Regions from separate parts of the Rhodoferax sp. GW821-FHT09E07 genome, predicted to be linked through region 2. Evidence: predicted binding sites of a transcription regulator. Region 2 holds the regulator's gene; the other holds the start of a gene.

Region 1 (4,415 bases), on a different contig from region 2:
TGGCCACACAGAGCTGGCCGCCCTGCTGGCGCGCCGCGTTGATGGCGGCTTGCAAATGCTGCTTGGAGGTGGTGTGGTTGAACAAGCCGGTCAGGCTGTCGTGCAGCATGGTGCGGCGCAGCGTGCGGTAGCGGTCGATCTTGCTTTTCACCACCGCGTTGAGGATCACGGGGTTGAAGGGCTTGGTCAGGAAGTGGTCGCCGCCCAGGCGCAGGGCATCCACCTGCAGCGCGACGTTACTGTCCCCCGAGAGGTACACCACCGGCGTGGACAAGAACTCGGCGTGCTGGCGGATCACGCGCGTCACCTCCACCCCCGTGCAACCGGGCATGTACATGTCCATCAGCACCAGATCGGGCTGGAACTGGGCCAGCGCGGTCAGCACCTCCTGCGGGCGCGTGATGGCCAGCGACTCCATGCCACTCTCTGACAAGGTGCGCCGAATCAGGGCACCCGCGGTTTTGGAGTCTTCCACCACCAGCACGCGGTAAGGCGGCTCCTGCTCATTGCTGCACAGCTTGATGATGCGCGCGATGATGGCCGAATGCTGGGTTCCCGCTGCAAAGCAGGCATCACAGCCCGCACCCAGCGCGTGCTGCAGGCTTTCAAAATCGCTGCCCAGGTTCAGTCCCATGATGGTACTGGCCGAAAACTGCCCGCGCAGGGCCTGTACTCGGGCGACAAAGTCCGGCAGCGCCAGCCCCACCGCATCCACCAGCACGATGGAGGGTTCGGGCGCAGCTGGCAAAGCCTGCACTGTGGCAAACAACTCCACCTGCACGTTGAAGTACCCCACTTGGGCTACCAGGTCTTTCCAAGGTGCCGGTTGGGTGGTGACAAACGCCACTTTGTGCACGGGTACCAAGCTGGCAGTCTGCGGAGCGTCGGGCTGGTTGCGCCGTTCTTCTGCCGGGGCCACCTGGCCGCGGGCAAACGCCTGGGCACGGTCCAAAAACTCCTGCACCTGCTGGCTCAGTGCCTGCAAGGCCTCGGCTCCCAAGGCCGACCCCGCCGAGGTCTGGTCAAACAGCGAGAGCACCTTTTGCTCCAACGCATGGGCGCTCTGGTGCAAGCCCGAGAGACCGCGCGCCTCCAAAAATTCGGTGAGGCTGGAGACGGTGACCGCAAATTCCACCAGCCCGTCAAAGCCCGGCTGGGCCTGGCAAGCCTGCCACTTGGCCAGCAACTCCTGGCCTTTCTTCTGCAGCTCTTCGGGCGAACAGGACATCATGGGTTCAGCTCTCCGCGTCGCCCTGAAAACCGCCACTGCGCAGCGTAACCACCAGGGTATCGCGGTGCCCGCCCTCCGCCTCAGGCTGAATGGGTGTCGATTCGTGGATGACCCGCGCATCGTCCAGCAGCAACAAGGACCAGGGCTGCGTCAGCGTGAAGCGCTGGCCGTTGGGGCCGGCCGCATCAAACACGCGGGTCTCCCCGCCTTTGATGCCCTCACGATTCACCAAGAACACGGCCACCAGATCCACGCCATCACGGTGCGCACCTTCGGGCGTGGGGCGGCCAATGCCGTCGGTGGTGTCAATACGGAACTGGTGCGCTTCGGCGTACCAGGTGTGCTGGCCTTTGAGCGCACTGGCCACCTGGCCCAGCCAGGCCAGCAACTGCTGCCAGACCGGCTGGCTGACCATAGTCGGCTGCATGGGTTCAAAGTGGCGCTGCATGCCTCCATGCAAGGCGTTGTAAGCCACGGGCTGCCAGTGGGGTCGATGGGGGGCTTGGGTTACCGCAGAGCCCTGAACCACAAAGCAGCTATGGCGGCGGCGGCGGTAGCGGCCACCATCGCGCAGGTAGGCGTCGGGAGGCAGATCGCCCCAGAGCGGGCGCCAGGCCATCAAGGCTGCCAAATTGATCGCGGCCAGAGTCCCGACCTGCTCCGCAGCCAGCACTGCATAGCCCTGGCGTTGCAAAGTGGCATCCAGCGCATGGGGATCGGCAATGGCGGGGGGCGGAAAGGAAATGGTCATGTTGGCAACAAGCACAGAGGGCGCCGCAGGTTCGGCTGCGAGGCATTATCAACCCAGAAGAGTGCACGCTGCCTGATGTGGGTCAATGCCGCCGGGGCCGCTGCGGGCTACTCTGACGCACCCCTTTGGAGAGTGCCCCATGACCGCCACCCTGACCCCGCCCCCGTTCACTCCCGCGCCCCTGCAGTGGAGCGATGCCCTGTCCCTGGACATGCCGCTGATGGATGCCACCCACCAAGAGTTTGTGACACTGCTGGCCGACGTCGTGCAGGCCCCGGACGCACTGCTGCTGCCCCGCTGGGTCGCGCTGATCGCGCACACGCAGAACCACTTTGACCGCGAAGACCAATGGATGCAGGACACCGGCTTCGCTGCCGGCAACTGCCACGCCACACAACACAAGGTCATCCTGCAGGTGATGCGCGAGGGCGAAGCGCGTGGCCATGCGGGCGATCTGGATGTGGTGCGCCAGATGGCACGTGAGTTGGGCTTGTGGTTTCCACAGCATGCGCAGAGCATGGACGCCTCGCTGGCTCTGCACCTGCGCTCGGCCGGCTATGACCCGGCTACGGGCGCCATTACCCAGCCCGACCGCTTGCCCGCCCAGGCAATCCAAGGCTGCGGGGGCAGTTGCGGCGATTAGAGCCAGCACCCCAGCCGTTTGTCACCTTGGCTACCCCGCGCCCGCAGGGCCGGCGCTACGATGCGCTCCCGGCTGGCACGCGGTGCCCGTCGCCCCTTTTTCAGGAGCCCTCCATGTCCCTCGCCAACCTCGTCAACCTCGTCAACCACCAGATTCGCCTGGCAGCCCGCCCCGTGGGCATGCCCACCGCGGCCAACTGGAGTCACACCACCGAACCCGTGGCCGAACCGGCTGAGGGCGGTGTGACCCTCAAGACCCTGGCACTGAGCCTTGACCCCGCCATGCGCGGCTGGATGAACGAAGGCAAGAGCTACATCCCGCCCGTGGGCATTGGCGAAGTCATGCGCGCCGGCGGTGTGGGCGTGGTGGTGGCCAGCAAGAACCCCCAATACGCCGTGGGCGACTACGTGAGTGCAGGCTTTGGCGTGCAGGAATACATCACCATCGCCCAGGACGAGATGAAGCGCAACGGTCTGGTGAAGATCGACCTGCGTGCCGGCACGCTGACACAGTGGCTCAACGTGCTGGGCATGCCCGGCATGACCGGCTACTTTGGCCTGATGGACGTGGGCATGCCCCAAGCCGGTGAGACCGTGGTCGTGTCTGGCGCGGCCGGTGCCGTGGGCCAGACCGTGGGCCAGATGGCCAAGATCAAGGGCTGCCGCGTGGTGGGCATTGCCGGCGGCGCTGCCAAATGCGACTGGGTGGTGAAGGAGCTGGGTTTTGACGCGTGCATTGACTACAAGGCCGGCCCCGGCGCCGTGCGCGCAGGTCTGAAGGAACACGCGCCCAAGGGCGTGGACATCTACTTCGACAACGTGGGCGGCGAGATCCTCGACGACGTGCTGGCCCGCATCAACCGCAAGGCCCGCATCATCATCTGCGGCGCCATCAGCCAGTACAACAACACGACCGCCGTGCAGGGCCCCAAGAACTACCTGAGCCTGCTGGTGAACCGCGCCCGCATGGAAGGTATCGTCGTGTTCGACTATGCCGACCGCTACCACCTGGCCGTGGCCGAAATGGCTGGCTACCTGAAAGACGGCCGCATGAAGAGCAAGGAAGACGTGGTGGTGGGCCTGCAGACCTTCCCGGAGACATTGCTCAAGCTGTTCAACGGCGAAAACTTTGGCAAGCTGGTGCTGGAAGTGGCAAAGGGCTGAGACTCGCGGGTGCGCGGCTTGCTACTTTTTTGGTAGCTACCTGCGCATATTCCACGGGGGCTAGAGGCCTATTTAATCCTTAAGCCACCCTGCCCGGTGCCCAAAGGGGGCTCAGTCGTTCAGCGCCGCGTACACCAGGTTTCGGAACAGAGGCCGGTAGTAGTCGCGCTGGTTGGGCGCCTGCGTCATCAGGATGGCGAAGAAGTCTTTGGCCGGGTCCACAAAGAAGGTGGTGCCCGCAATGCCACCCCAGTAGTACAAGCCCTTGCTACCAGCCATGGAGGCAACGCCCTCGTGCGTGCGCACGGCAAAGCCCAGACCAAAGCCGTGGCCGGGCGGCAGCAGCTCGCCAGAGCGGCCTGCACGGTAGGGCTCGATGCTCCCCAGGTGGTCTGCCGTCATGGTGCGCACGGTGGACGGGCTCAGGATGCGCGGGCCCGCAGGCGCTGCGCCACCGGACAGCAGGCACTGGAGAAAGCGCGCGTAGTCCATGGCCGTGGACGCCAGACCAGCACCGCCCGCCTCCATGGGCGCGGCCTTGCGGATGTCCATCAGGCGCATGGGAACGCCACCGTCCGGGTCGTGCGCAAAAGGTTCGGCAATGCGGTGGTGTTGCGCGGGGGGCAC
Region 2 (4,415 bases):
CCTGAAGGGGCCGACGCGGAGATGGTCGCCCTGTACGAGGCGCATAAGAAGATCTATCCGCGCAGCGTGACGGGCTTCTTCTCGCGCTGGCGCTGGGCCTGCGTGTTCCTGACGCAGTTGGTCTTCTACGGTCTGCCCTGGTTGGAATGGGGCCAGCGCCAAGCTGTGTTGTTTGACTTGGGCGCGCGGCGCTTCTTCATTTTTAACTTGGTGCTGTACCCGCAGGACTTTGTTTACCTTACCGGCTTGCTGGTCATCTCTGCACTGGGGCTGTTCCTGTTCACCGCCGTGGCGGGCCGCCTGTGGTGTGGTTATGCCTGCCCGCAAACTGTCTACACGGAGATCTTCCTTTGGTTGGAGAAGCTCACCGAGGGCGACCGCTCGGCCCGTATGCGCCGCGATGCCGGACCGTGGACCCCCGAAAAGCTGCTGCGCAAAACGGCCAAACAGTGCTTGTGGATTGGCGTGGCGTTGTGGACCGGCTTCACCTTTGTGGGCTATTTCACGCCCATCCACGCACTGTCCCATGAAGTGCTGGCGTTGACGTTGGGTCCCTGGGAAATTTTCTGGGTTTTGTTCTACGGCTTTGCCACCTATGGCAACGCCGGTTTTCTGCGCGAGCAGGTGTGCAAGTACATGTGTCCCTATGCGCGCTTCCAGAGCGCCATGTTTGACAAAGACACGCTAGTGGTGACCTATGACCAGGAGCGTGGCGAGCCGCGGGGAGCGCGGTCCAAAAAAGCCGATCCCGCCGCCCTGAACCTGGGTGCCTGTGTGGACTGCAGTTTGTGTGTGCAGGTGTGCCCCACGGGCATCGACATCCGCAATGGGCTGCAGTACGAGTGCATAGGCTGTGGCGCTTGTGCCGATGTGTGCGACACGGTGATGGACAAGATGGGCTATGCGCTCGGGCTGGTGAAGTACTCCACCCAAAATGCCGTGAGCCAGCATTGGACCCCCGCCCAGACCTGGCGCCATGTGCTGCGCCCCCGCGTGCTGGTATATACCGGCATTCTGGGAGCGGTGGTCGTGGCCATGCTGGTCAGTTTGTACTTGCGACCCGGCTTCAAGGTTGACGTGGAGCGGGATCGCGGTGCGCTGGCGCGGATTGCCTCAGGCGGTCGTATTGAAAACGTGTTCCGCCTGCAGGTGATGAATGCGACCGAGACATCGCAGCGCTTTCAGATTGCGGTGGAGGGACTGCCAGGGCTGGCCGTGGCTTCAGAGCCCGCCGTCGAAATTGACGCCACGCAGTCACGCTGGGTCGCCGTGCGGGTGCAGTTGCCGTACGAAGGTGCAGCAGCAGGTTCGCACCCCATCCATTTCACGGTAACCGCCGAGCAGGACGGTGCCCGTGTTACCGAAAAATCTGTGTTCATTGTTCCCCGTTAAGGAGATTTTCATGTCCAATCCCGCAGCTGTTGATTCCCGTCCCTGGTGGCAATTTGGCCATGTGTGGCTGGTCGTCTCAGGCCCGCTGACCGTGGTCATCGCCAGCTTCTTTACGTTCTATCTGGCTGCAGTGGGCTCGGACCCACTGGTGGACGAGAACTACTACCAAAACGGTGTGGAGATCAACCGCACCCTGGCGGATACCCCGCAAAGCCTGGCGCCCGCCATGAAGGCCCGCAACCACGCAGCGACCGGGGTAGCAGATCCCATCGCGGCACCCAAGGCGCCCTGACCGGGGCCTGAAAGGAGTCCTATGCGCGGCAAATGGATGGCCATCGTCTGGCCGGCTTTTTTGATGGCCTGCGTGCTGGAGATTTTTGTTTTCGCCGTCGTGGATCCGCAGGATCTGCAGTGGCTGGGACTGCCCTTGGAGCTGCCTCGCAAGGGCGTCTATACCTTGGCTTTCTTCACGTTTTGGGCGGTGACATCGCTGTCCAGCGGCCTCACCGCCGTGCTCAGCCTGAGTGCGGCTGAAGTCAACGAATAAGGCTTAGTTGCAGACCTTGGGGTTGACAATGTCCTTGAGCGCATCGGTGTTGATGATGCGCACATGCCGCTGCTTCACTTCCACAATGCCGTCGTCCACGAACTTGGAGAACGTGCGGCTCACAGTCTCCAGCTTCAGGCCCAGATAGCTGCCAATTTCTTCGCGCGTCATGCGCAACACCAGCTCGGATTGCGAGAACCCCCGAGCATGCAGACGCTGCACCAGGTTCAGCAAAAATGCCGCCAGGCGCTCCTCGGCCCGCATGCTGCCCAGCAGCAGCATGACCCCGTTCTCACGCACGATCTCGCGGCTCATGATCTTGTGCACATGGCGCTGCAGCGCATTCACTTCGCGGGAGAGTTCTTCAATGCGCTCAAACGGCATGACGCAGACCTCTGCGTCTTCCAGTGCAACCGCATCGCAGCTGTGGCGCTCGCTCACGATGCCATCCAGCCCAATGACCTCGCCGGCCATTTGAAAGCCGGTCACCTGGTCACGGCCATCTTCCGAGGCCACGCAGGTTTTGAAAAAGCCAGTGCGAATAGCGTACAGGCTGGTAAAGCGCTCGCCACTGCGAAACAGGGTGTCGCCACGCTTGACCTTGCGCCGGCTGGCCACTACGTCATCGATGCGGTCCAGCTCGCTGGGGCTCAAGCCCAGGGGCATGCACAGTTCCCGCAAATTGCAATTGGAGCACGCCACTTTGATGGTCTGCGGGCTTAGAGGCGCCGTAGACACAGGCGTGATGGCGATGGGCGTTTGGGCCTCGCCTGGTTTTCCGGTCCGCAAAGTTGTTTCAAACATGGTGTTCCCCTGATGCAAGTCAATTATCCGCCTAGCCAAGCGCGTGCGACTTGATTTGGATCAAGTGCAGGGTCCGGCGTTTGCGTCACAGTTGCTGCGTTAGATGGAGCATTCATGAACGCAGTCGCCGAACCCACCTCTGTACCCGAAGGATTGTTGACCCGATTTGACGTTTCAGGGCCGCGTTACACCTCGTACCCCACTGCAGACCGCTTTGTAGAGGCTTTTACCGCCGAAGACTATGCCCAAGCACTGTCACAGCGCCGTAGCGGGGCCGCCGCGCTGGCGCTGCCGCTGTCCCTGTACGTGCATATTCCGTTCTGCGAGTCGCTGTGCTACTACTGCGCCTGCAACAAAATAATCACCAAACACCACGATCGCGCCGCGCCGTATCTGCGCTACCTGAGCCGCGAGGTGGACCTGCACACCGCCGTCATCGGCCGGGGGCAGACCGTCAGCCAGCTGCATCTGGGCGGCGGCAGCCCCACGTTCTTGAACGACGCCGAGCTGGGCGAGCTCATGGGCATGCTGCGGCGCAACTTCAACCTAGTGCCTGGTGGCGAATACTCCATTGAGGTGGATCCCCGCACCATCGATCCACAACGGTTGGACACCCTGGCCGAGCTGGGTTTCAACCGCCTGAGCTTTGGCGTGCAGGACTTTGACCCTGCGGTGCAGAAGGCAGTGCACCGCGTGCAGCCTGCCGACCAGGTGTTTGCGCTGGTGGAAGCCGCGCGCGCCCGGGGTTTTGAATCGATCAATGTGGATTTGATCTACGGACTGCCCCAGCAAAGCCCTGAGTCCTTTGACCGCACCCTGGCCCAGGTAAACCAGCTTCGGCCCGACCGCATTGCGCTGTACGCCTACGCCCATTTGCCCGAGCGTTTCAAGCCGCAGCGGCGCATTGCCACGGTGGCCCTGCCCAGTGCGGCCTCCAAGGTATCCATGCTGTCGCGCTCGCTCGAAGCCTTCATGGGCGCGGGGTACGTGTACGTGGGCATGGACCACTTTGCCTTGCCGGGAGACGCTTTGGCCGTGGCCAAGCGGCAGGGGCGCTTGCACCGCAATTTCCAGGGTTACAGCACCCAGCCCGATTGCGACCTGATCGCGCTGGGCGTGTCCGCCATTGGCCGCATTGGCGCCACCTACAGCCAAAACGCCAAGACGCTGGACGAGTATTACGACTACCTGGACCAGGGCCGCTTCCCCGTAGTGCGCGGCCTGGCCGTCACCCGCGATGACCTGGTGCGCCGCGCCGTCATCATGGCGCTGATGTGCCAGGGCCAGCTGCAGTTCGAGTCCATCAACCTGGCCTTTCTGGTGGAGTTCAAAAGCTACTTTGCCGCCGAAATGAAAGCCCTGGAAACCTTGGTGGAGCAGGGCTTGGTGACGGTGGATGACAGCGGCATCCAGGTCACCGCACAGGGCTGGTTCTTTGTGCGTGCGGTGGCCATGGTGTTTGACAAGTACCTGCAGACGGACCGTACCCGCGCCCGCTTTTCCAAGATCATTTAGCATCGCCGGATGCAAGCTTCTCTGGCGCTCACCGCCCTGATGATGGGCCTGGTGGGTGGCCCCCACTGTGTGGCCATGTGTGGTGCCGCCTGTGCCGGCATCGGGCAGGCGGCCGGTCCGCGCCAAGCCTCTGCGCTCCTCGGGTTTCAATTCGGTC

The links. The regulator FNR, encoded in region 2, switches genes on or off when oxygen is low (the NO sensors DNR and NnrR bind a similar motif). The targets are predictions, from matches to a motif close to TTGATNNNNATCAA.
Region 1: a site for FNR is predicted at 2,055-2,068, ahead of AC07OE_RS01680 (hemerythrin domain-containing protein). Genes of this name have one in related genera too.

Annotation. Positions count from the first base shown of each region.
Region 1 is NZ_JBWKOP010000001.1:333,863-338,277, reverse strand. It holds gene AC07OE_RS01690 (GGDEF domain-containing protein) at 1-1,231, opposite strand, end outside; gene AC07OE_RS01685 (2OG-Fe dioxygenase family protein) at 1,236-1,982, opposite strand; gene AC07OE_RS01680 (hemerythrin domain-containing protein) at 2,122-2,625, shown strand; gene AC07OE_RS01675 (NADP-dependent oxidoreductase) at 2,739-3,788, shown strand; gene AC07OE_RS01670 (serine hydrolase domain-containing protein) at 3,900-4,415, opposite strand, start outside.
Region 2 is NZ_JBWKOP010000002.1:510,617-515,031, reverse strand. It holds gene ccoG (cytochrome c oxidase accessory protein CcoG) at 1-1,392, shown strand, start outside; gene AC07OE_RS05580 (FixH family protein) at 1,403-1,684, shown strand; gene AC07OE_RS05575 (hypothetical protein) at 1,706-1,939, shown strand; gene fnr (fumarate/nitrate reduction transcriptional regulator Fnr) at 1,943-2,743, opposite strand; gene hemN (oxygen-independent coproporphyrinogen III oxidase) at 2,858-4,258, shown strand; gene AC07OE_RS05560 (sulfite exporter TauE/SafE family protein) at 4,268-4,415, shown strand, end outside.